2 linked regions of the Methylibium petroleiphilum PM1 genome follow. The protein of the gene in region 1 binds, or shares a complex with, the protein of each later gene. Links are inferred from orthologs where the notes say so. Each region holds a gene or a part of one and is shown in the gene's direction. Other genes may lie near its edges. The genes, in order: MPE_RS11835 and trxA.

Region 1 (14,997 bases):
CCGATCAGGGTGCCGATGACGAAGTCCGGATACGGCGAGGCCAGCCACCACACCAAGGCGCCCGCCAGAATGACGCCGAGGTTGGCCACCACATCGGCGCGCGTGAACAACCAGGTGGCGCGCAGGTGCACCTCACCTGACTTCAGCGGCGCGAGCATGCGCAGCACGGTGAAGTTCACCGCCAGCGACACCAGCGCGGTCCCCATCATCCAGCCGCTCAAGGGCTCGGCGCCGTAGAGCACGCGGCGTCCCACTTCGACCAGCACGCCCAGGCCGAGCAGCAACAGCACGCTGCCGCTGAGCAGCGCCGCGTTGGCCTTGAAACGCGCCGTGCGCCCGATCGCGATCAGACCGATCGCATAGGCGGTCGCATCCGACAGCATGTCCAACGCATCGGCGAGCAGGCCCGTGGACTCGGCGATCCAGCCGGCGACGCCGCCGACCACCGCCATGGCGGCATTGAGCACTAAGGCGATCCGCAGGATCTTTCGCTCCTGTGCATTTTTAGCTTCGTGGTGGCAGCCGCAATCGCTCATCGGGAAGGTTCCAGGTAGGGGCGTAGGTCATCGGGAATCGGTAGCGAGCGCAACGCGCCGACGCGGGCACCGCCGGTGTTGCCGCGCGGCATCCACACCCAGGTAAACAACAGCGCGGCCGGAATGCGGAGTAGCTGGCCGAGCGCTTCGCGCCAGTCACCCGCGCGGCGCGCCCAGCGCCAGAAGGCAATGTGTGTGCACACGTGGCGCATGGTGCGGGTCTGACCCAATACGTGTGCGCGCTCGAAGGTCGCATATGCCGCCTGCAGATCGCCGGCGTCCAGCGCGGCGTAACCATCGGACAGGGACGCGGCAAAGACGGTCGCCACCGCAGCGGCGCGCTCACCATCGGATGCGTGCGCCAGGAATGGCCACGCCAACTGCCCCAGATAGTCCGTGGGCATGACCTCCTCGCGCAGCCCCACATCGCCGGCGCGCAGGGTGTCGGGGCGGTCGAGGAACGTGCCGAACAGCCGGTCCCACACCATGAAGAACTCGCCGAAGTTCACCTGCGCGTCCTCGTATTCGCGCTTGTGGTGCCAGCGATGCACTTCGGCCACGCCCAGCCAGCGCCGCAGCGGACCCACGCGGTAATCGAGATTGGCGTGCTGGAAGGCCAGCTGCACGCTGAGCAACCCCAGCCACGCGCTGAGCACGTACGCGGGTGCGCCAAGCCCTACGCTCACCACCAGGCCGGGACCAGCCATCAGCAGCGCGCTCAGCGGATGGCGCCGTTCGCCATTGAGCCAATACAGGCGTTCGGCGCTGTGATGGATGGCGTGCAGGCGCCAAGTCCACGCATAGCAATGGCTGAGCCGGTGCATGGCGTACAACCCGGCATCGATGATGGCCCCGGCCAGCAGCAGCTGCAGCCAGCCATTCCAGTTCGTCGGCCAGACCGACGTAACGGGCACGCGATCGCGCAGTGCATGCAACGCCAGCGCGGTGCCCGCGAGCAGGGCAAAGTTGGCGACGCCGTGAAATACGTCGGCGCGCAGATCACCATGATCGCGCCGCCATGCGGCTTCATACGGTTGCACGCGTTCGAGCCAAGCCACGGCGGCAATGCCGGTGGCCGCCATCAGCGGCAGCGTCGGCCATGGTGGCAACATTGCTATCGCGACGGCGCCAGCTACCAGAGCGGCCAACACCATGACGAACGGATAGCTGCCATAGCGGATCAGCGTGGCGAGGTGCATGAGCTCTCCTTCGTTGGCATCGGGATCAGCGTTAGGGCGGTGTGACCGCATTGGCATCCACTCATGGCAGGCCCTTCACGAATTCGACGGTCGCGTGCGTGCGGACGCCGGCACGGCACGAGCGTTGAACAGAAAGCCGACCACGGCCGCCGTCGCCACCGCCAGCTGCGCGAGCAGCGACTGCCAGGACGGATAGACGCCAAGCCACTCGACCCGCGGTCCCGCGATCAGCGCCTGCGGCACCCAACCTGCTTCCTGCAGCGCGGCCACGCCCTTGCCGACCAGGACCACCGCCAGTACGGCGATCAGGATCGAGCTGATCGAGAAGAATTGGCCGATCGGCAGGCGCCTGCTCACGCGCAGCATCCAGTACGCCACCGCGGCGAGGACCACACTGCCGACCAGCAGGCCCGCGACGATGGCGCCGGAGGCTTGCTCGCTCCACATCGCGATGTAGAACAGGATCGTCTCGAACACCTCGCGGTACACCGCGACGAAGGCCAGCACGAACAGGAACATCGCCGAACGCCGCGTCAATGCGGCCGACAGCTTCGCGTGCAGGTATTGCTGCCAGCGGCCGGCCAGGCTCTTCTGATGCATCCAGATGCCCACGCTGAGCAGTACGGCGGCGGCGAACAGCGCCGACACGCCTTCGGTCACCTCGCGATTGGCGCCGCTGATGTCGACCAGATAGGTGGCCACCGCCCAGGTCGCCGCACCGGCCAGCAAGGCGCCGACCCAGCCGGCATGGACGTAGGGCAGCACTTCGCGGCGTTCGGCCTTGCGCAGGAACGCGATCATGCCGATGACAATCAGCAGCGCCTCCAGCCCTTCCCGAACTAGGATCGTGAAGCTGCCGAGGAACGCCGTGGTGGTGTCCAGGTGCGTGTCGGCCAGCACCGCTTCGGCGCGATCGAACAGCGCGTTGATCTGCGCCTTCTGCGTGGCAAGGTCCGCCGGCGCCGTGCGGCGGCCCAACTGGGTGCGGTAGCGGGCCAGGGTGGTTTCGATTTCGCGCAGCAGCTCGACATCGCGTGCGGCCAGCGTCGGCTCGACCGGCTCCACCCCGTCCAGATAGGCCGACAGCGCCAGTGTCGTGGCCTGCGTCGCGTCACCCGCGATATAGGCACGCTCGCTCTCGGCCAGCCGCTGGCGGGCCAACGCGAACGGACCGGCCCCCGCCACCGGTTCGGTCACCGCCTGCGGACGGGATCGGAGGTAGGCGACGATGGCGTGGGCCTGCGCGGCAGGCAGCGCCGCGGCGAGGTCGGCTTCGCGGGTACGGGTCAGCGCTTCCAGCGAGGGGATGCGTCCACGCAGCTCCCCGTTCTGGCGCCACAAGGCCTCGCCGTCCGCACGGGCCTGCGGCGAATAGGCCAGGCTGCCCACGTAGAACGCCAGCGCCCAGCGATCGTTCTCGGGCAGGCCGGCGAAGCTCGCCATGCTGGTGCCCGGCACACCCTGCGATATCACTTCGTACAGGGCCAGCGGCGTGCGCTGGTCGGCGCGGCCAGCGTCGGCAAAGGCGATCGGCGGCGGATCCAGCCCGGCTGCGGCGGGGCCATCGCCGTGACCCGTCGGACCGTGGCAGGCGGCACACTGCTGGGCATAGAGCGCCGCGGCTCGCGCCGGTTCCGGCGGCGAAGCGGGCACCGCGCCGATGGGGTAGCTGGCCAGCAGGTCATCGGCCAGTCCGCGTGCGAGCGTGGCGACCTGCGCGGGTTCGGCTTTGGCGGCAACGGCGGCAACCAGCCGCTCGGCCTGGGCCAGTAGCGCGGGTTGCTTGGGCGTGGCGGGCAATGCCGCCAGTTGCGTGCGCACCGCGCCGGCGAACTCCTGCATCTCGGCGTACTCGCCCGGGGCCACGACGCGGCCGCCCTGGACCGCGCCGGCGTAGTCCACCGCGATGTAGTCGAGCATCTGCCAGGTCTGGCGCGGGTTGGCCTGGGGCAAATCGGCATGAGCCGGCAGTAATGCGGCCCAGCCGACCAGAAGGATAAAAAGGTTCAAACGATGCCAGGCAAACAGTAGGGGCATGGACGTGAACGCAGCAGGGTCGCCGCCGGGGTGGCAGCGAGGACATACACAGCGTAAAGTCCGTAGCCACTACAGGGTCAAGTGGAATGCGAATGAAAATCAGTGAAGCCGCCGCCGCCAGCGGTTGCCACCTAGAAACCATCCGCTATTACGAGCGTGTCGGGCTGATGCCACGACCGACACGGACCGGAAGCGGCTACCGCGCGTTCACGCCGGCCGATGTCGAGCGGCTGCGGTTCATCAGCCGCGGTCGCGAACTGGGGTTCAGCTTGGAGGAGATCCGCAGCCTGCTGCGGCTGAATGACGATCCGAGCCTCTCGTGTGGCGATGTCGACGTACTGGCCCGCGCGCACCTGGCCGACATCCATCAGCGGATTCAGGCGTTGACCCGCATGGCTGGCGAACTGGATCGGGTGATCGCCCAATGCGCCGGCGGCGAGCGCGGGACGTGCACCATCCTCGGAGCGCTGCGGCACACGGGCGAGGCGTGCGCAGGATCGGATGCCACCCATGACCTTGGTGCGCTACGCCGAAGCGGCATCTGAAATAGGGTTCGACCTGCACCTTGGCGCCTTCGTCGGGCACTTCGGTCACGAGCGTGCGATCGAGCACCGCGAACTCGGCTCGTCCCGTCTTGACGACGATGGCCTCGTCGGTGGTGGCGATGACCTTGCCCTCGAAAGGCTTCGGGTCGATGTGAAAGCCCAGTGTCGCGCCAAGCTGTCCGACCTGAGCCGGATCGAGGCAGCCTTATCCACGCTGGTTGGTGAGTGCCATGCGCATCAAGGCAATGTTTCCTGTCCGCTGATCGCCGCCCTGCATTGCTGATGGGTCATGGATTGGCCTGGGTATCAGGGAAGCGCCATGGACGTCGGACATCTCGGGCAACTGTCCTCCGAAAACGGCGGGCGCCACCGCGTTCGATGAAAAAGAAGAGCCCCGACGTGGGGGCTCGAATGGGTTGCGGGTTACTCGTCGTCGTAGAGCGTCAGCCCGTCCAGCACGGGCGCGTCGGCATCGAACACCAACATGCGAACGTCAGCGAGCGCAGCCAGGTGCAACACTTCCACGAAGGATTCCGGCACGCCCTTGGCCCGGTGCTCCTGCCGCAGCTCTTCGGCCGTGATGCCCTCGACATGCTGCAGGTTCGCATCCGTCCAGGAGGTGGCGATCAGCTTCACGCCGACCGCCGGGCTGTAGGGAATGCGGAAGGCGACGAACAGAAAGCCGCTCGGCGTGGCGATGTCCGCCAGTTCGGCGAGGAAGCGACCGGCCTCCTCGGTGATGTGCGCCGAACTGATTTCCCAGGCACGGCTGAAGAAGCCGGTCTCGAAGCGCAGGCGGCGTACCACCTCGCGCGCGGCTTCCTCGGAGTAGGTATCGCCGACGTGCAGCGGCTGGCCGGCTTCTTCGGCCATGACGGCGTAGACGAGGTTTCGGGCGATGCCGTGGCTGGGGCACTGCGCGTCCAGCTCGGGCGGCACGATCTGGCCCTCGGTGATCAGCGCGAAGTCGTCGCAGAAGACGCAGGCATGGCGCTCGACCTGGCTGTCCGGCAGGTGCGACTGCGAGACGTGCAGCGGCAGATAGCTCAGCGGGCAGTCGTCGTCGTAGGAAATCGCCAGCAGCCGCTGCACGGACAGGCCATCGTAGCCGCGGACGAAGGGATTGTTGGAATGGGACATGGGATTCCTCCAGCAGAGGATGGCCGAGGCAATCCCCTGCCGGGGATTGAACCCCAGTAGGTGGATGAAGTGGCAGCCGGTCAGCCGGCCGCGGCATCGGGCCGCCCTGGTGGCGGGCGGTGCGGGTCAGTGGAAGATGCTGATTCGGGACATGGCCGCTCCTGCGAAAAGAAGGAGGGACATGGCCCCGAACGGGGACGCATGTCCCTCGTGGGGTGGGATGAAAGGACGGTGGGTTGCCAGGCGCGGCTCACCAGCCGTTGTAGTGCAGCGTGAGGTCAGCGATGACCTGGCGCCGTTCCAGATCGAGGCCGCCGAAGTCGGACAGCCCCTCGAAGCCGCAACGCTTGAGCATCGCGCCACCCTCGCGGGCGTTGTAGAAGCTCACCATCGCGGACAGGAACATGCGTTGACCGCTGCTCAGCACGCCCAGGGCGTCGTTGAGCATCAGCATGTTGGGCCGCAGATCCCACTTGGTGGTGGCACGCTGCAGACCTTCGCGTGTGCCGTCGCCGAACCACTCGTGGCCGGCGATCTGCGCGCCGCGCTTCCAGGCCTCGAAGAAGGCCTGCGGTGCAGCGTCGAAGTGCGCCTGTTCCAGCGCCATCTGATCGAGCACGTCTTCGGGCAAAGACAGATTCATGAGAGGACTCCTTGAAGGGTGGGGAATCAGGGCTGAGCGCGCTGCGTCCAGGCATGGGTATCCAGGGCGCGCTGTGCTGCGAGGTGGGTGGGGAAATACTCGACGGACTCCCGCGATACCGGGCCTTCGTCGTCTTGCGTGCCGATGTACTGGCCGGCCGCGCTGCGCAGCACCTGTAGCGGCAAACGCTTGCCGGTCCAGGCCAGCGCCAGCGCACCACTGCGCACTGCGGTTGCAGAGGAAGATGCGGAAGGTTCAGACATGCCGTGCTCCTTGGTGGGTCGGGGAGCACGCATCCCACAGGGGATGGGGTTCCCCTCGGGTGGTTGAGAAAAGTGCATCGTCGCCAGGCCGGCGAGCGTCCGCGGTGGGCGATGCGAAGCGGACTGGATCGGTCAACGCGGCGAACCGCGTTGCAGTCTTGAAGACCGAGACTGCCAGGGCATGCCGCTGACGACGGTCAGCAACGCATGAGGGTGAGCTTCGGACTATCAGATAGCCGCGTCACGCAGCAATCGGGCGCAGTGGCGTCCCCGATTGGGGTCGGGCGCGCCCGGTCCTCTATTGCGATGTGCTTGCACAATTATTCAATCGATGTTGTATTATTGAACTATGAACGAGACCCAAGCCGTTTCCGCCCTGAGCGCCCTGGCCCACACCCAGCGGCTGCGCGTGTTCCGCGCCCTGGTCGTCGCCGGCCCCGAAGGGCTCACGCCCAGCGTCCTGGCCGACCAGCTCGACGTGGCCCGCAACACCCTGTCCTTCCATCTGAAGGAGCTGGCCCATGCCGGCCTCGTCACCATCGAGCAACAGGGCCGCAACCTGATCTACCGCGCCGACTTCGCCCACATGAACGGGCTGCTCGGCTACCTGACCGAGCACTGCTGCCAAGGTGGCGTGTGCGAGGCCAATGAATCCACCCGTGCCTGCGCCTCCTGCTGAAAGGAACCTCCATGAAACGCTTCCACGTCCACCTGCACGTCGATGACCTGAATCGCAGCATCGGCTTCTATTCCCAACTGTTCGCCGCGCAGCCGGCTCGCATCGAGGCCGACTACGCGAAGTGGATGCTCGAAGACCCGCCGGTCAACTTCGCCATCTCCACGCGCGGCAGCAAGCCGGGCATCGACCACCTGGGCATCCAGACCGATGACGCCGACGAACTCACCGCCTTGAAGGCCCGCGCGCAGGCTGCCGACATGGCGCTGCTCGACGAAGGCACCACGACCTGCTGCTATGCACGCAGTGAGAAGCACTGGGTCACCGACCCGCAGGGCGTGGCCTGGGAGCATTTCCACACGCTGGGCAACATCCCCGTGTTCAACGAAGCGCCGCAGCCCGCGCCGAGCACAGCTCCAGCTTGCTGCGCGCCGAGTGACAGTCGCGCCGCCGCGAAACGGGCTGCTTCTTGCTGCTGACGCGAGGCATCGATGACGACTGAAACCACCTACAACGCGCTGTTCATCTGCACGGGCAATTCGGCCCGGTCGATCCTCGCCGAGGGCATCCTGAATTCGCTGGGCCAAGGGCGCTTCCGCGCCTACTCCGCGGGCAGCCATCCCAAGGGCGAGGTGCATCCGCTGGCGCTCGCCACGCTGGAGCGCCTGCGCCTGCCAACGACCGGCTACCGCAGCAAGAGCTGGGACGAATTCGTGGCGCCCGGTGCGCCGGTGTTCGATTTCATCTTCACCGTCTGCGACAACGCCGCTGGCGAGGTGTGTCCCGTATGGCCGGGCAAGCCGGTGTCGGCCCATTGGGGCGTGCCCGATCCGGCCGCCGTCGAAGGCAGCGAGGAACAGCAGCGCAAGGCGTTCATGGACGCCGCGTTGACGCTCAAGCGTCGCATCGAGCTGTTCCTGTCGCTGCCGCTCCAACGGCTCGATGCCATGTCGCTGCAGCATGAGCTGCGCGTCATCGGCAAGCAGTGAGGTAGCACGATGACCGTACAGACAGAAGCCGTCGCCGCCACGCCATCGTTCTCGATGAGCATCTTCGAGCGCTACCTGACGGTGTGGGTGCTGCTGTGCATCGTCGCCGGCATCGCCCTGGGCCAGCTCGCGCCTGGCGCGTTCCAGGCCGTCGGCCGCATGGAAGTGGCCCAGGTCAACCTGCCGGTCGGCCTGCTCATATGGGTCATGGTGATCCCGATGCTGCTCAAGGTGGATTTCGGCGCGCTCGGCCAGGTTCGCCAGCACTGGCGTGGCATCGGCGTGACGCTGTTCGTCAACTGGGCGGTCAAGCCGTTCTCGATGGCACTGCTGGCCTGGCTGTTCATCCGCCACGTCTTCGCCGACTGGCTGCCGGCCGACCAGCTCGACAGCTACGTCGCCGGCCTGATCCTGCTGGCCGCCGCGCCGTGCACAGCGATGGTGTTCGTGTGGAGCCGACTGACCGGCGGCGACCCGGTATTCACTCTGTCGCAGGTGGCGCTGAACGACACCATCATGGTGTTCGCCTTCGCGCCCATCGTCGGGCTGCTGCTGGGCCTGTCGGCGATCACCGTGCCGTGGGACACGCTGCTGACCTCAGTGGTGCTCTACATCATCATCCCCGTCGTCCTCGCGCAGGTGTGGCGCCGCTCGCTGCTGCGTCGTGGACAGGCCGCGTTCGACCGCGCGCTGGAGCGCCTCGGCCCGCTCTCAATCGCAGCGCTGCTGCTGACGCTGGTGTTGCTATTCGCCTTCCAGGGCCAGGCCATCCTGCGACAGCCGCTGGTGATCGCCATGCTCGCCGTGCCCATTCTGATCCAGGTGTTCTTCAATTCCGGCCTCGCCTACTGGCTCAACCGCAGGGTCGGCGAGAAGCACAACATCGCGTGTCCCTCGGCGTTGATCGGTGCCAGCAACTTTTTCGAGCTGGCAGTGGCAGCGGCCATCAGCCTGTTCGGCTTCCATTCCGGCGCGGCCCTCGCCACCGTGGTCGGCGTGCTGATCGAAGTGCCGGTGATGCTGCTGGTGGTGCGCGTGGTCAACCGTTCCCGCGCCTGGTACGAACAGGCCCCGCGCAACGCAGCGAGGCATCCGGCATGAGTACCGTCACGATCTACCACAACCCGGACTGCGGCACGTCGCGCAACACGCTGGCGCTGATCCGCGCCAGCGGCATCGAGCCCACGGTCATCGAGTACCTGAAAACGCCGCCCGACCGCGAGACCTTGAAGGCGCTGATCGCGCGGATGGGCATGGGCGTGCGGGATGTGTTGCGCATCAAGGGCACGCCCTACAAGGAACTGGGCCTGGATGCCGCGCATTGGAGCGACGACCAGTTGATCGATCAGATGCTGGCGTACCCGATCCTCATCAATCGGCCCATCGTGGTGTCGCGCTCGGGCGTGCGCCTGTGCCGCCCCTCGGACACGGTGATCGACCTGCTGCCGCAACGACCGGCGGGCGAGAACCGCAAGGAGGATGGCACGCCGCTGCTGGTGGATACGCCGATCGCCGGCAGCGACCCGGACCTCGCCCTGGCTTTGCAAGAGGCCGTGCTTCCCACGGACGACCTGGCCGAACCAGGGCGCAGCTTCTTCGCCTATGCCACGGTGTCCGGCGAGCGCGTGGGCTACGGCGGCTTCGAGCGCCTGGGCCGAGACGTGCTCGTGCGCTCCCTGGTGGTGCTGCCACACGCACGCCATCGCGGCATCGGCGGCGGAATGTTCGCACTGCTGCTGCGCCGTGCCTTCGACGAGGGCGGGCGCGACGCCTGGCTACTGACCACGACGGCGGCGCCGTTCTTCGAGCGCGCGGGCTTCAAGCCAATCGAGCGCAGCGCCGCACCGGCGGCCATCCTTGCCACACGGCAGGCCGCAAGCCTTTGTCCTTCGAGCGCCGTGCTGCTTGGACGTCGAATGTCACTGTGATGTGCCCTCGCAAGGACATCCCGGGACACAGAGGTGCATCAGTGAAATGACTAATCGCCGAAGGCCACGCGGGCCTTCGGCTGGAGAGGAAGGAAAACCACCTGTGGGCTGCGTCAGCGCAGGCCGTCGTCAAAGCCGTTCGCTGCGTCAGCAATCGCACCCGGCCCGTTTCGTGGCTGGGGCCGGAAACCTCTGGCGTGCATCCACACACAAAGGGAGCCCGATGTTTCGCCGGCGGGCACCGGCACGGAATACCCTCGGCCCAAGGGGCCTCCTCACGGCTCGCGCGGCGGCAAGGCGTCAGGAAGCCCCTCGTGACCGAGGCAACGCACACCGATCAAGGGAATGGCGGCGGGAGCGATTCGTGGAGCAATGACCTTCTCGCCCCGTCGCCCGATGGCGGGCAGACGGGGCGCGCACACCGTTGCAGAAGGAGACGCGCGCTTTGGAGTCCCGCGCGGTGCGGGACGTTTGCCTCGCCGCCAGTGAAGTGGCCGGCGCGGCAGGGGGAAGCGAGGATCAGGACGCCTTGGAGGCAGCGCGCCGCTTGCGCGGTGCGCTGCGCCGGCCCGTCGGGGACTCGATCGGCAACGTGCCCTTGCAGTCCGGGTAGCGCGAGCAGGACCAGAACGCGCCGCTCTTGCCCGTGCGCTGCTGCATCGGTGCGGCGCACTGCGGGCAGGCCGGCGCCGGCGGCAGCTTGAGCGAGAGCGTTGCGCCGCGGTACTGCTGCACGAGCTGGCCGACCCACACGGACTGCTTCTCGATGAAGGTGTCCAGCGTCATCTGGCCGGCCTCGATCATGTCGAGCGCCTGCTCCCACACCGCCGTGGTGCCGGGGTCGGCGATGGCTGAGGGCACCGCGTCGATGAGCGTGAATGCCGCGTCGGAAGCGCGGACGGCGCGGCCTTTCTTGACCAGGTAGCCGCGACCGATCAGACCGTTGATGATGTTGGCGCGTGTCGCCTCGGTGCCGATGCCGGTGGTATCTCGCAGCTTCTGCTTCAGGCGCGGGTCGGTCACGAGCTTGGCGACGGTCTTCATGGCCTTGATCAGCTCGCCCTGCGTGTAGGGTTTGGGCGGCAGCGTCTTCAGCGCCTTGAGATCCACCTTTCCGACCGGGCAGGACAGGCCCGCATGCAGGGCGGGCAGCACCTGGCTGCGCTGCGCATCCTCGCCATCGGCATCGTCCGGCCCCGGCGTCGCCAGCACCTCACGCCAGCCGATGACGGCGATCTGCTTGCCCACGGCCGCCAGCGACTGACTGCCGCACGAGAACTGCGCCACCGTCCGGTCGAACTCATGGTGTGGGAGGAACTGCGCGAGGTAATGAGCGCGGATCAGCCGGTAGACGGCCAGTTCCTTCTCGTTCATGGCCGACAGGTTGGCGGGCTCCAGCGTCGGGATGATGCCGTGGTGAGCCGACACCTTGCCGTCGTTCCATGCACGCGAACGCTGTTGGCGATCCAGGCGCTCGATCAGCGGCCGCAAGCTGGGGTCGGTCTTGACCAGGCTGTTGAGTACCGTCGGCACCTCGGCCAGCATGCTCTCGGGCAGGTAGCCCGAATCCGAGCGCGGATACGTTGTCGCCTTGTGCGTCTCGTACAGCGCCTGGGCAATGTCCAGCGTCTCCTGCACGTCGAGGCCCAACTGCTTGGAGCACACCTCCTGCAGCGTGCCCAGGTCGAACGGCAGCGGCGGCCCTTCGCGCACGCGCTCGGTCTCCACCGACAGCACCTGGGCGGTGCCGGCCGCGCGCAGGAATTCCGCTGCCTGCTGCGCCACCGGCTGCTGCAAGCAGCGGTCGGCGTCGTCGGCGCTGCCTTGCGGCGGCGTCCAGCTTGCGACGAAGGACTGGCCTGCATGCGAAAGCGCAACCTCGATGGCCCAGAACGGTACGCAGACGAATCGCGCGATCTCGCGATCGCGGTCCACGACCAACTTCAGCGTCGGCGTCTGCACGCGCCCCACCGACAGCACGCCGGTATAGCCGGCCTGGCGCCCCAGCAGTGTGAACAAGCGGCTCAGGTTCATCCCAATCAGCCAGTCGGCGCGCGATCGGGCGAGTGCGGAGAAATACAGCGGCAGCGTCTCGTCGGACGGCTTGAGCGCACCCAGCGCTTTGCGGATCGACGCATCGTTGAGCGCCGACAGCCACAGGCGCTGAATCGGCCCGCGGTAGCCGCATAGGTCGATGATCTCGCGGGCGATCATCTCGCCCTCGCGGTCGGCGTCAGTCGCGATCACCAGCTCGCCCGCCTTGGCGACGAGCTGCTGCACGACCTTGAATTGCGCTGCGGTCGCCGCCTTGGGCTCGACACGCCAACGCTCAGGAAGAATAGGCAGTTGTTCGATGGCCCAGCGCTTGTATTGCTCGCCGTAGCCTTCGGGCGGAACCGCCTCCACCAAATGACCGATGCACCAGGTCACGACGACACCCGCGCCGCTGTAGCAGCCGTTGCCGCGTTGACCGGCACCCAGCACACGGGCGATGTCCTTGCCCTGGGACGGCTTCTCGCACAGGAACACGCGCATGAAGCCTCCTCGGAAATGTGCGGTTCATCGGATGGGCGTCAGCTTGGCGGGGCCAGGAGATGCCGGCAGCAAGGAAGCCGATTGATGCAGACACCGCTTTGTGATCGGCAGGCGGTCCGTTGCTGCAGCGGTGCGCATAGACCGCAGGAGCTGGCACAGCAAGAGCGTCGTTTCGGGAGGGCGGCTGGAACTCCGAGGACGACCTTGGAGCTATCCCCTGGGGATAGCTCGCTGGTGCATCGCGGGCGTATGACGGTTGCTACAGCCGCCCTCGGGGGAACGGCGATGGGCGAATTACTGCCCGCCGGCGGGCTTGGCGCTGAGCGCCACCGACTCGATGCGGTACGGCAGGATGCCCACGCGCCGGGCCTCGACCTTGAACGTGACGCGCTCGTTCTCGTCGGCGTCCTCCCATTCGTCGCGAACGGTGCGGCCCTCGACCAGCACCCGCATGCCTTTCTGGTACAGCGTCTTCCAGTGCTCGGCGTCGCGGTGCCACAGCTCCACGGGCGCCCAGAAGCCGCCGCGATCTTCGTACTCGCCGTCCTTCTTCGGGATCGGGTTGTCGAAGTAGACGTTCAGGCGAAGCAGCCGGCGTGGCTCGTCGTTGCCGTTCGGAAATTCGCGGTAGTCCGGCGCAGAACCGATGTTGCCCTCGCCGACGAAGTGCGTGCTCATGGTGACTCCTTGGTGGTGGGTGGAACGGACGCGGTATGCCCGTGGACGCGCCGCAGGTAAGCCGCTTCGGCCTGCGCGGCCTTGTTGGCGCATTCCAGGGCTTGGCGAGCGATGCTGTGGGTCAGGCTGATCTGCATGTTCAGCACGATGCGCTGCAGTTCGATCGCGTACAGCTCGTCGATCAGCGAGGCCGGCGTCGCGGGGTTGGCCAGCAGGGCCTCCCACAACGCCACGCCCATGGAGGAACGGTCGAGGTTGCGCCAGCGCAGGAAGGTCGTCCCTGCGCCAGTGGCCTGCTGGGCCAGTTGCACGTGGAGCAGGCTGAAGGGGTAGGCGCGCGCCTGGGGCAGCACGCGCCGCTGCGCCAGGCCAATCACGTCGTCGCGCAGCGCTGCGCACTGGCTGGCCCAGGTCTCCAGACTCCCCTTACCCTTAAAAGGCTGTAAAAGGCCTTTTAGGTAGCCTGCGTGTTCCAGCCGCTGGAAGTCCGCCTGTTCCAGCGCCACGAAGCGCGTGGAGTGGCTGATGGGGATCGATGCTGTCATGCGCCCGCACCCTCATCGCCCGCCGCACCATCGGCTGCGCCATCCGTGTGAGCCGGCGCATCGGGCTCGATGGCGGGCGCTGCAGGCGGCGCGCCGGGCTTGGTCGTCCGCCGCGCGATCGGTGGCGCGAAGCGCGAGCGGCGCGTGCCTTCCAGCACGTCCTGCGGCAACTCGCCGAACTTCTCCAGCGCCGCTCGCGCCGCCGCGTTCTTTGCCGCGAAGTCGTCGCGCGTCGTGCCCGAGTAGCGGTACTGCTGGGCCAGCGAGAACAGGCTGCGCAGCGCGTGCGCACCATCATTGAGCCAGCGCTCCAAGGTGCTGCGGTCGATCAGCGCCGTGTGGTGCGCCAGGATGAGTTTGCGCGCCAAGTCGTCGTAGTCGGCCAGCAGGTACACCGCCATGAAGCCGAGCTGGGCGTTCACGAACAGCGGCAGCTTCACCGGCTGCACGTTCATGTTCTCGCCCAGCGACAGCGCCGCTGGCACGTCGGCCAACGCCTGGTCCACCTGTTCGCGCAGGGTCTGCAGACGGGTCTTGGTGTCGGCGAGCTTGTCCTCGATCCGCAACATCCACCAATCCGAGTACGGGTCGTCCTGCTCGGCGCCGCGCTTCATCTTGTTCATCGCACTGATGAAGCCGTTGAGTCCGATGATGCCGGCGCGTCCTTCGGTCGGCGCGCGGCCGTGCCAGATGCGCGAAGCGTGGTGTGTGTGCAGTGTCAGCGACATCGCGCTGCGCAGCGATCCGAGATTCAGTTGCAGGGGTTCTGTGCGTTCGTTGGCCATGGGAGCGACTCGCGGTGAATTGGCGAGTCGCCAGCATCGGCATCGGCCGGAAGGCTGTCAGTCAACAAACCGCAGCCCATGCGCGCCCGGTTTGTTCTGCGCGGAAGGCTGTGTGTGCCGGCTATCCCCTGGGGATAGCTCGGCGGCGGGCCGAAGGGTGGAGTGCGAATCCGCGCTGTGGAGTCAGCGCGTCCAACTGGATTGGTCGCGGGGCAGTCGCCCGTCGGGATCATTGACCTCGACCGAATTGCCATCCCTGAGCCGATCCACGAACACCACGATATTGGTGCCGCCATCGTTCGCCTGGCTGGGGAACAGGATTCCGGTATGGCCCTGGGCCAGCACCATGTCGCCCAGCACCCAGGTGGGCGGCTCGATGTGAAGTTCGAATTTCAGATGGCGCCAGTCCTCGCGCCAGTCGTGCCACAGCTCGTCCCAGGGCTCGCCGCGGTGGAGCTGCCGCAGATCGACCAGTCCGCGCAAGTTCGCGGTGTACGA
Region 2 (14,768 bases), 1.1 Mb from region 1 along the record:
GCACGCCCGGTCTGCGGCGCCCGGGCGGCAGCATCGCGCCGGGATTGCTCGCCGCGGGTGATTACATCGATGGGCCCTACCCCGCCACGCTCGAGGGCGCAATGCGCGCCGGCCAGGCCGCAGCACAGGCACTCCCGCCAACGAAGCTTCCGCACGAGCCACCAGCCTCGCGCAGCGGGCCCTAGAGTTCGATCACCTCGCCGGCCGCGGTGATGAAGGCCGCACGCACGCTCTCGCCCCCCTGCAGAGACTGCACGGCCTCGCGGTAGCCGGCCAGTTGTTCCCGGTAGGCCTCGATCGCCTGCGGTGCGTGCTGCAGCTTGTAGTCGAGCACCCACCACTCCGGGCCTGCGGGCGTGTGCAATGCCACCAGCCGATCGATGCGCAACGCGGCGCCGCGCCATGCGATCGCCACCTCGTTGCCCGACCAGTGCAGCGCCTCCGGGTCGAAGAAGCGTGCACAGGCCGCACTGCCCAGCACCGCCCGCACCAGCGCGGCCACGCGAGGCGCGGCGTCGGGCGGCAACGCGAACTCGATGGCCGCCGCCGCTGCGGCCGCATCGAGCGCGGCGTCGGCCGGCAGCCATTCGAGCACGCGATGCACCGCACGGCCGAGTTGCGCAGCTTCGGTGTCGGCGTCGGCCGCCACCGGGTCGGAGGGCTCGGCGGCGAGACGGACGCGCGGCAGCGCAAGCAGCACCACCGGGCTCTCGGCCGACCCGGCGGACCCTGCCGTGCCACCGGCATCGGCTGACGGTGGGACGGCATCCGCCCCCGCTTCAGCGAGTCGCTGCCACGCGCTCGGCCCTGGCGCCGCGCGGTGCGGGGTTGTCGCGCTGAAGACGAGCCGCTCTCGGGCCCGGGTCATCGCCACGTAGAGCGCATTGAGCTCCTCGCGCGCCCGCCCTTCCTGCTCGGCCGCCATCAGGGCGCGCAGCGACGGCGGGCAACGCGACTCACTGGCGACGAAGGCGCAGCAATGGGGGTGCGCCGCATCGGCCGGCCAGTCGATCAGCAGGGTCGCGGTCTCCGCCTTCGGCGCCTCCGGCATGGTGTCGATCACGAACACCGCGCGCGCCTCCAGGCCCTTGGCGCCATGGATGGTCAGCAACTGCACCGCGTCGGCCGCGCTCTGCGGCGGCAGCAGCACGCGCCGGCGCCGGAGCGCACGCACGAAGTTGTAGGGCGTGGCATGGCGCGCACCGTCGAGCAGCAGCGACTGCGCCAGCAGCGCATCGATGGCCGCAAGCGCCAGCAAGCGCCCCGCAGGCGGTACCACAGCGGCATAGCGCTCGCGCACCTCGCCCTCGTCGACGATGCGATCGAGCAGATCGTGCGGCGGCAGTGCCGCGGCGGCCGCCAGCCAGCCGGGCCACAGCGCGCGGGCCCGATCGAGGGCCGCCCTGCCCGCGCCTGCGCCACGCAGCAGCACCTCGCTCCAGGCAAGCCGCTCAGCCCGCGCCGCCCGTGCGAGCGCCACCAGGTCGTCATCGCTCGCGCCGAACACCGGACTCTTCAGGGCCTGCGCGAACGACAGGTCGTGCGACGGTGACGCCAGCGCATCGAGCAGCGCGACCAGGTCGCGCACTTCGGGCGCCGCCATCAGCTCGCGCTGCTCGGGCGTGGCGTGGGGAACGCCACGTTCACGCAGCGCCTGGGCCACCAGTGCCAACGGGGCCCGCTTGCGACACAGCACCTGGATGTCGCCCGGGGCCAGCCCCCCTTCGGCCAGCAGGGCGGTGATGCCGACCGCAACCTGCTCCGCCTCGATCCGCCGCAGCACCTCTTCAGGCTCGGTGCGCGGTGTGGTGAGGCTGTCGCGCCAACCGCCGGCGGCAACCACCGGGCCGCCCTTCTCCGGCCGGGGCACCGCCGGCAGCAACCACACCGCACCGGGCGGCTCGCTCACGTCGGTGGTGTGCGGGCGGAAGTCGTCGAACCGGCCACCAGCCTGCGCGTGCGCGAACACCGCATTCAGTACGGCCAGCACCCGGGGCGCGTTGCGGCGCGTGTGGTCGCAGGCCAGGTGGGCACCGTCCAGCGCGGTGACGACGAAGTCGCGCGCCTGCGCAAAGACGCGCGGGTCGGCCCGACGGAAGCGGTAGATGCTCTGCTTCGGATCGCCGACGATGAAGACCGACAGGGGCCGCTGTCCGCTGCTGCCGCCGCCGGCCCCGGCGTAGCCGCTGAGCCAGGCGTCGAGCGTGCGCCACTGCAGCGGGCTGGTGTCCTGGAACTCGTCGATCAGCAGGTGACGCACGCGCGCATCCAGCCGCTCCTGAACCCAGCCCGACAGTTCGGCATCGGCCAGCAGGTGCTCGGCGCAGGCCTCGAGGTCGGCCATGTCGGCGAGGCCGCGGTCGCGCTTGAGCTGGCGGTAGCTGGCGAGCAATACGCGAGACAGCCGGACCATGCGCGCATGCGCACGGTGCGCCGCCTGCTGGTCCATGGCCTCGGCAATGCGCCGCAGCACGTCGGCCGCCTCGTTCAGGCCCGGTGCGTCGATCTGCTTGCGCAGTTCGCCGGTCTTGGTGAACAAGGCCTGCCAGGCGGCGTCGAAGGCCGCCGACGGATCGGCTTCGATGCCGGCCAGCGCCTGCTCGAGTGCGCTGCCCGCATCTCGCGACTTCTTGCCCCCGGCCGCCCCCAGCGCCACCGCCAGAGTCGACAGCGCGCTCCGGATGTCCGGCTGCGCCAGCCAGTCGGCGGGATGGGCCAGTCCGTCGAACTGCGGCCACAGCGCTGCGGCCGCTGGCACGCTGGTTTCCAGCACGCCGGCGGCATCGGTCCGTTCGATCTCGACGCGCTGGTCGAGCGCAGCCTCGAGCCACTGCTGCGCCACGTGGCGCCCGCGATCGTGCACGAGTGCCGCGAAGTCCTCGCGCAGGGCGGCATCGGCCGATACGGCCGACAGGAAACGCCGCCAGTAGTGCGGCTGCAGGTCGCTGCGGTCCTCGAGCAGGTCGACCTCGGACTGCAGGCCCAGCGGCTCCAGCAGCGCCAGCGGCGCGGCGCGCAACAACTGGCTGAACCAGCCATGGAAGGTGCGTATCTCGACCAGCCGTCCGCCGGACAGCAACTCTGAGTACAGCGCGGCCAGCCGGGGCACGAGCACGCCGGCCTCCTGCCGCGTGCAGCCGCGATCGACCAGCGCCTGCTCGCGCTGCGCGTCGTCGCACAGCGCGAACTCGTGCAGCCAGCCCTGCAGGCGCTCGCGCATCTCGCCCGCAGCCTTGCGGGTGAAGGTGATGGCCAGGATCTCCTGCGGCGCCGCGCCATCGAGCAGCGCACGCAGGATGCGCGACACCAGCATCCACGTCTTGCCGGCGCCGGCACAGGCTTCGACGACGACGCTGCGGCGCGGGTCGCAGGCCACGCGGTAGAACGCCGCCGGCGCCACCAGCGCGCCATCGATGCGGTAGGCGAACGCCGCCGACGTCATGCCCGGTCCTCGCGCCAGTGGTCGCGCCGGCACAGGCCGCGTGCGCTGCAGTGCTCGCAGGCGCTGCCCTCGCCCAGCGCCGGCATCGGCGCGCCGGCCTGCAGGCGCGTGAAGTCGGCCGCGATGCCTTCGAGCAGCGTCGCGGCGCTGGCGGCCACGTCGGGATGCGCCAGCAGCTTCACGCCCTCGCGCCCGTCGAGCGACAGGTAGGCGGCCTGCACGTCGCCTGGCGGGACGCCGCGCGACGCGTCCAGCAGCGCGGCGTAGAACGGCAGCTGGGTGTCCTCGAGCGGCTGCCGCAGGCGCTCGCGCAGGGTGGTCTCGCTGGAGGTCTTGTAGTCGAGGATGCGGTGCGCACCGTGGCCCCCCTTGCCCGGCACGGCATCGATGCGGTCCAGCGTGCCGCGCAGGCGCAGGCCGGCGGCCGCCAGCGCTGGCGGCTGTGCTAGCAGTTCGAGTTCGGTATCGATCACGTTCGCGCCCAGCGCCTCTTCGGCATGCCACCAGGCGAGGTAGCGCGGCAGCAGGTCCTCGAACCACACGGCGAACGGCAGGAAATCGGCATCGTCTCGCGCCAGCAGCGCCTGCCGCGCGCGGGCAATGCGCAGCAGCAAGGCGGCATCGTCCTGCGGCGCACCGGGCTGCCGCTGGCGGTGGAAGTCCTGCAGCACCGCATGCAGCCACGTGCCGTAGTCGCGCTTGTCGACGGCGTCGTCGAGTTCCTCGGCTTCGGCCAGGCCCAGCAGGCGCTGCGCGAAGAAGCGATAGGGACAGGCGCGCAGCGCTTCGTAGGCCGTGGCGTTGAGCGAGTCGGGCAACAGCGCCGGCGCGACCGGCAAGGGGTGCGCGAGCGGGCGCGGCACGACGGCGACGGGCGTCCGCGGCTCACCGCCCGACCTGACGGCTTCGCGTGCGTCGAACTGCAGTTGCAGCAACAGCGGGCTGGCCTGCAGCGGCTCGGCCCCGTCGCGCCGGCGGTGCAGCAGCGTGAGCTGCGGCACCCGCAGCAACTGCGCGAAGGCCCGTCGCTCGTGCTCGCGACGCTGCGCGCTCGACGGCAGGCCGAGCGCGGCCGCCAGTGCGTCGCCCAGCAAGGCCTGCGGCTTCGGCAGCGCGCCGAGATGCGCCGCATCCGCACCCGGACACACGACCGCTGCGAACGGACGCAGCATCGCGCGCGCCAGCGGCGTGAGGATCACCGGCGCCGCACCGCCGAGGTCGGGCGACGGCGGCTCGAATGAAACCGCCTCCAGCACGCCGTCGACCCAGTCGCGCAAGCCGTCGGCATCGAAGCGCACGCGCGCCGCCTGCTGCCCCCAGGCGCTGCCGGCCGGTGGCTCGGCGCGGCACCGCAGCGCATCGATGACTTGCCGACCGGCCGCGTCGCCCAGCAGCGACTCCCACAGCCCGGCGCGCAGCAGCGCCTCGCGCAGGCGGGACAGCCATTCGCCCAGCGCCAGGCGGCGGGTTGCGCTCAAGGGCTCGCCGATCGCGAGCCACTGCTGCCAAAGGGCGAGCGCAGCAGGCTCGAGGCGGGCCTCGTCGACCTGCCGCAACGCGGTGATGCCGTCGCGTCGCCACGCGGCATCGAGCGCCGCACGGCCATCCACCGGGGCTGGCGCCGAGGCCAGCCAGTCGAGCAGGTCGTCGGTCGCTGCGCGGGGATGCACCGCGCGCAGCAGGCCCATCACCGTGGCGCCTGCACGGGTGGTCGACAGCTTCCAGCCCGTCTCATCGCTCACCGGAACCTGCTGCCGCTCGAGCAGCGCTCGCACGCGACGCACCAGCACGCGGTCAAGGGCCACCAGGGCCACCGGCTGCTCGCCCTGCGCCAGATGAGCCAGCACCTGCGCCGCCGCCCGCTGCGCCTCGTCCTCGAAATCGTCGCACTCGCTCACCTGCACTGCACCGGGAACACTGCGAAGGCCGGGGGCACGCAGATCGGCATCGAGCCACAGCACCGGTTCCGACGATGCGGCCAACAAGGACTCGACCAGCGGATCGGAGGCGCCGACCCGCAGTGCGACCCAGGCCGCCGGCCTCAGGGCGTAGAGCGCATCGGCGCCCATCGTGGCCGCCGTGTTCGACCACTCGAGCGCGAGCCGCGCCAGCGCGCGCTCCTGCTGGCCCGGCCCGGTGGGGCCGGACAGCAGCGAACGGGCCTTCTCGAGCCAAGCCGCGCGCTGGGCCGGCGGCAGCGCCAGCCTGGCGCGCGCCAGCACCTGCGCCGTCTCGTTCAGGCGCGCGACGGCGAGCGCGAAGCCGCGCGGGTCGCGATGCGGCCAATCCGGAACCTGCTCGCGCAGCAGTTGTGCGGCCTGCAGCGGATCGGCCACCGGATCGAAAGCCAGTTCGCCTGGTGCGGCCGGCAGCGGTGGACCGAGCGAACGCTGCAAGGTCTGCGTCGTCTCGAAACGCGGTATCCAGGGCGCGTGGTCGAGCGCCAGCCAGGCGGCCCGCGCCAACGAAAGATGCTGAGCAAAGGGCAGCAGCACGACGACATCCCGCGATGCAAGGGCCTCGCGGCGCGAAAACGCCGCGATCTCGCGCACTAGGCGCGTCCAGCATGCGGCGACCGCCAGGTCGGCCTCGGGTGGCATGTCCTTGGCGGCAGGGTCCGGTGTCGGATTCAGGGGCGGGATCCTTCTATCGTCCCCATAGCGTGCAGGGCCGGCGCCGCGCGGCGCGCCAGGGGGCCTTGTGTCAAAATCATTGTGCCCTGGAAGCTCGTGCGAACTGCGCACGACAGGCGGCAGTTGAAGGACCCATGATGGCCAGCGAACTGATCAAACACGTCTCCGATGCGTCGTTCGACGACGACGTGCTCAAGTCCGGTACTCCCGTGCTGGTCGATTACTGGGCCGAGTGGTGCGGCCCGTGCAAGATGATTGCCCCGATCCTCGACGAAGTCGCCAAGGATTACGGCAGCAAGCTGCAGATCGCGAAGATGAACGTCGACGAGAACCGCGACGTGCCGGCGAAGTTCGGTATCCGCGGCATTCCGACGCTGATGCTGTTCAAGGGCGGGCAACTGGCCGCCACCAAGGTCGGCGCCCTGAACAAGTCGCAGTTGACCGCATTCCTCGACGGCCACCTATAATCGCTGCAAACGTGCCGGGGCGAGGCCACCCGCCTGCCCCGAGCACCAGCGAGATTGCCGCCACGCTGCATCCAGCGCGTGGAGCCGGCACCCCCTCCCAGAACACCTGTCCTACCGTCGATCGCATGTCGATCGGCACCGACCGCGAGCGGTCCGGGCCCTATCCAGAGCCTGCGATCGCCCGACTCCGGTGGCGCCCGTTTCCGGGTGGTCACGCTTGCCCCCGAGGTGCGCTTCATGCATCTATCCGAACTCAAAGCCCAGCACATATCCGAACTGATCAAGGTCGCCGAAACCTTGGAGATCGAGAACAGCGCCCGCATGCGCAAGCAGGAGCTGATGTTCGCGATCATGAAGAAGCGCGCCAAGCAGGGCGAGCAGGTGTTCGGCGACGGCGTGCTGGAAGTGCTGCCCGATGGCTTCGGCTTCCTGCGCTCCCCCGAGGCGAGCTACCTCGCGAGCACCGACGACATCTACCTCAGCCCCAGCCAGATCCGCCGCTTCAACCTGCACACCGGCGACATGATCGAAGGCGAGGTGCGCGTCCCCAAGGACGGCGAGCGCTACTTCGCCCTGGTGAAGGTGGACATCGTCAACGGCATCACGCCGGAGGAGAACAAGCAGAAGATCATGTTCGAGAACCTGACGCCCTTGTTCCCCAAGGAGCAGTTCAAGCTCGAACGTGACATCAAGGCCGAGGAGAACATCACCAGCCGCATCGTCGATCTGATCGCCCCGCTGGGCAAGGGCCAGCGGGCGCTGCTGGTGTCGGCCCCGAAGAGTGGCAAGACGGTGATGATGCAGAACCTCGCGCACGCCATCACCGCCAACTACCCAGAAGTGCACCTGATCGTGCTGCTGGTCGACGAGCGGCCCGAGGAAGTGACCGAGATGCAGCGCACGATCCGCGGCGAGGTCATCAGTTCCACCTTCGACGAGCCCGCCGCACGCCACGTGCAGGTGGCCGAGATGGTGATCGAGCGCGCCAAGCGGCTGGTGGAGCTGAAGAAGGACGTGGTGATCCTGCTCGACTCGATCACCCGCCTGGCGCGCGCTTACAACAACGTGCTTCCCTCCTCCGGCAAGGTGCTGACGGGTGGCGTCGATGCCAATGCGCTGCAGCGCCCCAAGCGCTTCTTCGGCGCCGCGCGCAACATCGAGGAAGGCGGTTCGCTGACCATCATCGGCACCGCGCTGGTCGACACCGGCAGCCGCATGGACGAGGTGATCTACGAGGAGTTCAAGGGCACCGGCAACTGCGAGATCCACCTGGATCGCCGCATGGCCGAGAAGCGCGTCTACCCGTCGATCCTGCTGAACAAGTCGGGCACCCGCCGCGAGGAGCTGCTGCTCAAGCCAGAGATCCTGCAGAAGACCTGGATCTTGCGCAAGCTGCTCTATTCGATGGACGAGATCGAGGCGATGGAGTTCATCCTCGACAAGATGAAGGCCACGAAGACCAACCTCGACTTCTTCGACATGATGCGCCGCGGCGGCTGAGCCCCTGGCCTAAGTCGTTGATGCATGGCATAATTTCAGGCTTTCGCCATGGCGGAAAGTGCGTTGTATGGCCGCAGTGGCGACTCAGCGTGGCTCCCGCACCCAGACCCTGCGAGGATTCGAGATGAAAGACGGCATTCACCCCAGCTACCGCGACGTGTGCTTCGTGGACCTCTCCAACGGTTTCAAGTTCGTGACGCGTTCGTGCGCCCAGACCCGCGAAACCGTCAAGATGGACGACGGCCGCGAACTGCCGCTGTTCAAGCTCGAGACCACCAGCGAATCGCATCCGTTCTACACCGGCACCCAGAAGAGCGTCGACTCCCTGGGCGGTCGCGTCGAGAAGTTCCGCAACAAGTTCGCGCACCTCGGCGCCAAGAAGTGACGGCGGTTCGCACACGTGCAAAGGCAGCCTCGGCTGCCTTTTTTGTTGCCGACTCGGGCCCCGGGGCCGGGACTTGCCGGGGCACCGCCACGTTCGGTGCGCCTGCTTTACGTTCGCGGTCGCGGCTTTTGCTGCAAGATGCCGCGTCGCCGCCACCGCCCCTCCTGTCTTGAGCACCCCCACTCCCGCCCTCGTCTCGCAGCGTGCCGTCGAGCGCCTGCCACGCAGCGCGCTGCTGCTGTTCTGTGCCGCCTATGTGCTGCCCGGCCTGTTCGGCCGAGATCCCTGGCGCAATGCCGACATCACCGCCTTCGGCTACATGTTCAGCCTGGCGCAGGGTGGGGCCGACCTGTTGTCGCCCTCGATTGCCGGGCTGCCGGCAGACGGCGCCCTGCTGCCGTATTGGCTCGGTGCATTGGGCATCCACTTGTTCGGCGGTCTGCTCGATCCGGCGCTCGCGGCCCGCCTGCCATTCGCGCTGCTGCTGGTCGGCGTGCTGGTCTTCACCTGGTACGGCACCTACCACCTGGCAAGGACCGACAACGCCCAGCCGCTGCCGTTCGCCTTCGGCGGCGAGGCCAGCCCGGTCGACTACGCACGGGCCATCGCCGACGGCGCCCTGCTGGCCCTGATGGCCACGCTCGGCCTGCTGCAGCTGGGGCACGAAACCACGCCGGAGCTGATGCAGTTGTTCGCGGCAGCGCTGTTCTTCTATGCCATGGCGGCGAGTGTCTCGCGCCGCTGGGCGTCGCGCGGGGCCGTGCTGCTGGCGCTGCCGGTACTGGCCGCCAGCGGCGCGCCGGCCATCGGACTGGGCTACGCGCTGGCCGGCGCTGTCGTCTGCCTGCGGTCGAGCTTTCCGCTGGCCCGGCTGTTCTCGCTCTGGATCGTGGGGGCTGCCGCGCTGGCGTCCACCATCGCGCTGGCGATCGGCGCCTGGAGCTGGCGGCTCGGCACGCCCGACGTCAGCCAGGTGGTGCAGTTGCTGGCCTGGTTCGCCTGGCCGGCCTGGGCGATGGCCGGCTGGACGCTGTGGCGCTGGCGGGGCCACCTGATGCATCGGCACATCGCGGTGCCCGCCACCGCGGCAGCCGTCGCGCTGCTCGCCTGCATCGGCATGGGCGGCTCCGACCGGGCGCTGATGCTGGCCCTCCCGCCGCTGGCCGCGCTGGCCGCGTTCGCCTTGCCGACCCTGCAGCGCAGCGTGTCGGCCGCGATCGACTGGTTCTCGGTCGCGTTCTTCAGCATCGCCGCCATCGCGGTGTGGGTCGTCTACGCCGCATTGCAGACCGGGGTGCCGGCCAAGACCGCCTCCAACGTTGCCCGGCTGGTGCCGGGCTACCAGAGCAGCTTCGCGTGGTTCCCGCTGCTGGCGGCCGTGGCCGGCACCCTGGCGTGGCTGCTGCTGGTGCGCTGGCGCACCGGTCGCCATCGCCCCGTGCTCTGGAAGAGCCTGGTGCTGCCGGCCGGCGGCCTGAGCCTGTGCTGGCTGCTGGCGATGACACTGTTGCTGCCGGTTCTGGACTACGCGCGCAGCGACCGCCCGCTGGTCGAGCGCATCGCCCAGCATGTGCCGAGCGACGCCTGCATCGCCACGGTCGGCCTGCCACGGGCCCAGCTGGCCGCGCTGGAGTACCACGGTGGCTGGCGTGTCGAGACGCACCCGGTCCCGCCGCAGACCGGCTGCGAGTTCCTGCTGACCACGGCGCGCGCGAACGCCGTGACCGAGACGCTGGCGCGGCCCGGCTGGAAGCTGCTGGCGCGCGAGCGCCGACCGACCGATCGCGCCGAGCAGACCGTCGTCTACCGACGCGATCTCGCGAGCGCCGGCCGGTGAGCGGCGCGGGGACCACCGGACGCATCGCGCGCCACGCCACATCGATCCTGGTCGGCCAGGTGGCGGTGATCGGCTACACCGTGGCAGACACGGTGATGACCGGTCGTCACGACAGCACCGATCTGGCCGCGCTGTCGATCGGGGCAGCGGTCTACATCTGCGTCTACATCGCGCTGACCGGCGTGCTCCAGGCGCTGATCCCGGTGGTGGGCCACCATCACGGTGCGGGCGACCACGAAGGCGTCCGCCGCAGTTTCCAGCAGGGCGTGTGGCTGGCGCTGGCGATCGCACTGCCGGGCATGACCGTGCTGCTCTTCCCCGGCCTGGCGCTGAGCTGGGCCCGGACGGATGCGGCGGTGCTCGAGCGCGTGCAGTCCTACCTCGGCTGGCTGGCCTGGTCGCTGCCGGCGGGCCTGCTGTTCCGTGTCTACAGCGGCCTCAACCAGGGCCTGTCGCGGCCGCTGCTGGTCACCTTGCTCCAGCTGATGGCGCTGGGCCTCAAGCTGCCGCTCAACGCCTGGCTGATCTTCGGAGGCGCCGGCGTGCCGGCGCTCGGTGTGGCCGGATGCGCGATCGCCACGCTGATCGTGCAGTGCACGCTGGCCGGCGTGGCCGCGCTGATGCTGATGCGTCATCCGGCCTATCGCGAACTGCAGCTGTTCGCCCGCTGGTCACGGCCGCGCTGGGACGCGCAGCGCGAACTGCTGCGGCTCGGCCTGCCCAGCGGGGCGGCCCTGTTCTTCGAAGTGACCGGCTTCGCGCTGATGGCGGTGTTCATCGCCCGACTGGGCACCACGCCGCTGGCGGGACACCAGATCGCCGCCAACGTGGCGGCGGTGCTGTACATGCTGCCCTTGTCGATCGGCATCGCCACCGGCGCCCAGACTGCGCAAGCCCTCGGCGCCGGCGACCGCACGCAGGCGCGGCGCATCTGGCGGCAGGGCCTGTGGCTCGCGCTGGCGCTGGTGGCGATGCTCGGTGCACTGCTGGCCGGGCTGCGCGGCCCGCTCGCGCGCGCCTACAGCCCGGACCCGGCCGTGCAGGCCGTGGCCACCCAGCTGCTGTTGTTCGTCGCCGCGAGCCAGCTCGCCGACGCCACTCAATGCATTGCCTCCTTCGCGCTGCGCGCCTACCGCATCGCGCTGCTGCCGGCGTTGAGCTATGCGATCGGGCTGTGGGGCATCGGCCTGGCCGGTGGGGCCTGGCTCGCCTTCAGCCCGCCACCGGTCTGGCCGAACGCGCTGGCGGGCCCGGCCGCGTTCTGGCTGGCCAACGTGGTGGCGCTCGGCTGCGTCAGCGCGCTGCTGCTGGCCCTGCTTCAGCGCGTGTCGGCCGTGAGGCCGCCCACGGGGACCCCCGGGTCGCTGGCCGGCTGAGGTGTCGTCGGCGCCGCCACGCAGCGCAGGCGCGCGGCCGGAAAGACGAGACGGAAGGTCGAGCCCTTGCCGGGCTCGCTCTGGACGTCGAGTTCGCCGCCGTGGCGCTGCGCGACGTGCTTCACGATCGACAGTCCCAGGCCGGTGCCGCCGGTGTCGCGCGAGCGGCTGCCATCGACCCGGTAGAAGCGCTCGGTCAAGCGCGGAAGGTGCTCGCGCTCGATGCCCAGGCCGGTATCCCTGACGGCGAACTCGCCGCTGCCGTCGGCCAGCCGGCGCCAGCTGATGTCGATGCGTCCGCCTTCGGGTGTGTAGCGCACGGCGTTGTTCGCCAGGTTGGTGAGCGCGCTCAGCAGCTCCGTTTCGGCTCCGGCGATCTGTGCACTGTCGTCGCCAGCCAGCGTCAGCGTGTGCCGGCCCTGCGACAGCGTGCGGGCGTCGGCCTCGACCAGCTGCAGCAGCCGCGACACCGCGATCCAGCGGTCGGCGGCCGGACGCGGGCTGCCCTCGAGCTGCGCGAGCGTCAGCAGGTCGCTCACCAGCGTCTGCATGCGCTGAGCCTGCTGGCTCATCAACACGAGCACGCGACGCGACTCCACCTCGGTCAGCGGCAGCGTGCTCATGGTCTCGATGAATCCCGAAAGCACCGTCAGCGGCGTGCGGATCTCGTGCGACACGTTGGCCACGAAATCACGGCGCATGGCGTCGGCCCGCTCGCGCTCGGTGATGTCCTGCGACAGCACCAGCTTCATGCCTTCACCATAGTCGCGCACCAGGACCGACAGCGTGCCCAGCCCGTTCGGGCTGGGGAAGACCACCGCCTCCCGGTAGACGCCGGCCTGCAGGTAGGCCACGAAGGCCGGCGCGCGCACGAGGTTGGTGATGCGCTGCAGCCGGTCGCGCCGCGGGTCGAGACCGAAGTGCGAGGCCGCCACCGAATTGCACCAGTCGATCTGCCCGTTGACGTCGAGCATCAACACGCCGTTCGGCGAGGCCTCGATCGCGTCGAGAAACTGTGCGAGCCGCGCCTTCTCCTGCACCGTGCTGCGCTCACGCGCCCGGATGCCGCGCTCGACGCGGTAGGCGATCTCGCCCCAGAAGCCGGCGTCACGCGGCGCGTCGGTATCCTGCGAGCCGCGCAACCAGGCGATCAGCCGCGCGCCGCGCAGGGTGTCCACGGCGGCGATCAAGCCGATCGCCAGCGCGCCACCCAGCAAGGCACCCAGGATCGGCGCGCGCACCGCTGCGCCGGTCACATAGCCGACCGTCCCGCCCAGCAGCAGCGCGACAAGGCAGGAGAAGAGGCGCGGAAACAGCCAGGTCAAGTGGACTCACCCCGCGGGTGGCCGGCCGATCAGGCCGCGGCGGCCGCCATCTGCTGCGTCAGGCGGTAACCGGCGCCTCGCACCGTCTCGATCATCGTCGAGCAGGCCACCGGCGCCAGCGCTTCACGCAGGCGCTTCACATGCACGTCGACCGTGCGCTCCTCGATGAAGACATGGTCGCCCCACACGCGGTCGAGCAACTGGGCACGGCTGTGCACCCGCTCGGGGTGCGTCATGAGGAAATGCAACAGACGGAACTCGGTGGGGCCGATCTTGACCTCCTGCTCGCCGCGTGCCACACGGCGCGTCGACGGGTCGAGCCTCAGCACGCCGAGTTCGACAGCGCTGTCGAGCGCTTCCGGCGCCTTGCGGCGCAGCACGGCACGGATGCGCGCCATCAGCTCGTGGGTGGAGAACGGCTTGGTCAGGTAGTCGTCGGCGCCCGCGTCGAGGCCGGCGACCTTGTCGCCCTCCTCCGCGCGCGCGGTCAGCATGATGACCGGCAGCTCCTTGGTGCGGCTCTCGCCGCGCCAGCGCTTCGCGAGCGCCAGACCCGACTGGCCCGGCAGCATCCAGTCCAGGATCACCAGATCGGGCAGCACGCTGTCGATCGCGAGCTGCGCCTGGTCGGCGGTAGCCGCGATCGTCACTTCGTAGCCGGCATGCCGCAGGTTGATCGAAATCAGTTCGGCGATCGCCGACTCGTCTTCCACCACCAGCACTCGGCTCATCGTTCGCTCCTTTTGAGAGTCACTTGACCATCGACTCCACGGTTTCGACGGGGTTGTGGCGCACGTCCATGCCCTTGACGATGTAGATGATCTGCTCGGCGAGGTTCTTGGCATGGTCGCCCACGCGCTCGATCGCCTTCGCCACGAACACCAGGTCGATGCTCGACGAGATGGTGCGCGGATCTTCCATCATGAAGGTGATCAGCTTACGCATCAGGCCTTCGAACTCCTGGTCGATCTGGTCGTCCTGCTTGATCACCTCGATCGCCTTCTCCACGTCGAGGCGCGCGAAGGCGTCGAGCGACTTGCGCAGCAGCGCGATCGCCAGCGTGGCCTCGAAGGACACGTCGGAGACCGGCAGCCGCAGGCGGCTCGACACGCCCGTGTTGACCAGCCGTTGCACGGTGCGTGCCACGCGCGCCGCCTCGTCGCCGACACGCTCGAGGTTGCCGATGGTCTTGCTCACGGCGGTGAGCAGGCGCAGGTCGCGCGCGGTCGGCTGGCGCCGCGCGATGATGCTGGAGAGATCGCGGTCGATGTCCAGTTCCATCTGGTTGACCTTCTCCTCCTGCAGCAGCACCTGGCTCGCCGTCTCGCTGCTGAAGTTGGTCAAGGCGTACATCGCCTGCGCCACCTGGGACTCCACCAGGCCGCCCATCTCGAGCACGCGCGTGGAGATGCCGCTGAGTTCGCTGTCGAACTGCGTCGAGAGATGCTTGTCGCTCATGTTCGTTCCCCCTGGCTCAGCCGAAGCGGCCGGTGATGTAGTCCTCGGTGTCCTTCTTCTTCGGCTTCATGAAGAGCTCCGAAGTCGGGCCGAACTCGATCAGGTCGCCCAGGTACATGTAGGCGGTGTAGTCCGAACAGCGTGCAGCCTGCTGCATGTTGTGCGTGACGATCACCACGGTGTAATCCGACTTCAGTTCGTGGATCAGTTCCTCGATCTTGCCGGTGGAGATCGGGTCCAGTGCCGAACAGGGCTCGTCGAGCAGCAGCACCTCGGGCTTGATCGCGATGCCGCGCGCGATGCACAGGCGCTGCTGCTGGCCGCCCGACAGGCCGGAGCCGCTCT

Evidence for each region.
Region 2: the proteins of MPE_RS11835 (region 1) and trxA are in contact, whole or in part, in an NMR structure (PDB 2IPA), measured with the Bacillus subtilis proteins. The link is inferred for Methylibium petroleiphilum PM1 from one-to-one orthologs.

The regions. Positions count from the first base shown.
Region 1 is NC_008825.1:2,508,031-2,523,027, reverse strand. The notes cover bases 6,377-9,279. They hold MPE_RS11835 (arsenate reductase ArsC), read left to right. Parts: upstream 6,377-7,530; coding sequence 7,531-8,028; downstream 8,029-9,279. Other genes in these bases: arsN2 (arsenic resistance N-acetyltransferase ArsN2), read left to right, coding at 9,126-9,279; arsB (ACR3 family arsenite efflux transporter), read left to right, coding at 8,038-9,129; MPE_RS11840 (ArsI/CadI family heavy metal resistance metalloenzyme), read left to right, coding at 7,054-7,518; MPE_RS11845 (ArsR/SmtB family transcription factor), read left to right, coding at 6,713-7,042. Also shown: MPE_RS11885 (cation efflux transmembrane domain-containing protein), read right to left, coding at 1-536; MPE_RS11880 (DUF3703 domain-containing protein), read right to left, coding at 533-1,735; MPE_RS11875 (cytochrome c/FTR1 family iron permease), read right to left, coding at 1,811-3,772; MPE_RS11870 (MerR family transcriptional regulator), read left to right, coding at 3,865-4,317; MPE_RS11860 (DUF5983 family protein), read right to left, coding at 4,741-5,457; MPE_RS11855 (hypothetical protein), read right to left, coding at 5,708-6,100; MPE_RS11850 (hypothetical protein), read right to left, coding at 6,127-6,363; more of arsN2, read left to right, coding at 9,280-9,956; MPE_RS11820 (DNA topoisomerase III), read right to left, coding at 10,476-12,491; MPE_RS11815 (single-stranded DNA-binding protein), read right to left, coding at 12,786-13,169; MPE_RS11810 (DUF3158 family protein), read right to left, coding at 13,166-13,714; MPE_RS11805 (PFL_4669 family integrating conjugative element protein), read right to left, coding at 13,711-14,499; MPE_RS11800 (RES family NAD+ phosphorylase), read right to left, coding at 14,683-14,997. UniProt on the Bacillus subtilis protein: Catalyzes the reduction of arsenate [As(V)] to arsenite [As(III)]. In vitro, can dephosphorylate para-nitrophenyl phosphate (pNPP).
Region 2 is NC_008825.1:1,373,729-1,388,496, reverse strand. The notes cover bases 5,204-7,877. They hold trxA (thioredoxin TrxA), read left to right. Parts: upstream 5,204-6,212; coding sequence 6,213-6,542; downstream 6,543-7,877. Other genes in these bases: rho (transcription termination factor Rho), read left to right, coding at 6,780-7,877; MPE_RS06455 (PD-(D/E)XK nuclease family protein), read right to left, coding at 5,204-6,042. Outside these bases: hydroxysqualene dehydroxylase HpnE, read left to right, coding at 1-185; MPE_RS06460 (UvrD-helicase domain-containing protein), read right to left, coding at 182-3,442; more of MPE_RS06455, read right to left, coding at 3,439-5,203; more of rho, read left to right, coding at 7,878-8,042; MPE_RS06440 (type B 50S ribosomal protein L31), read left to right, coding at 8,167-8,427; MPE_RS06435 (hypothetical protein), read left to right, coding at 8,597-10,264; MPE_RS06430 (MATE family efflux transporter), read left to right, coding at 10,261-11,640; phosphate regulon sensor histidine kinase PhoR, read right to left, coding at 11,583-12,965; phosphate regulon transcriptional regulator PhoB, read right to left, coding at 12,995-13,696; phosphate signaling complex protein PhoU, read right to left, coding at 13,716-14,423; phosphate ABC transporter ATP-binding protein PstB, read right to left, coding at 14,440-14,768. UniProt on the Bacillus subtilis protein: Participates in various redox reactions through the reversible oxidation of its active center dithiol to a disulfide and catalyzes dithiol-disulfide exchange reactions.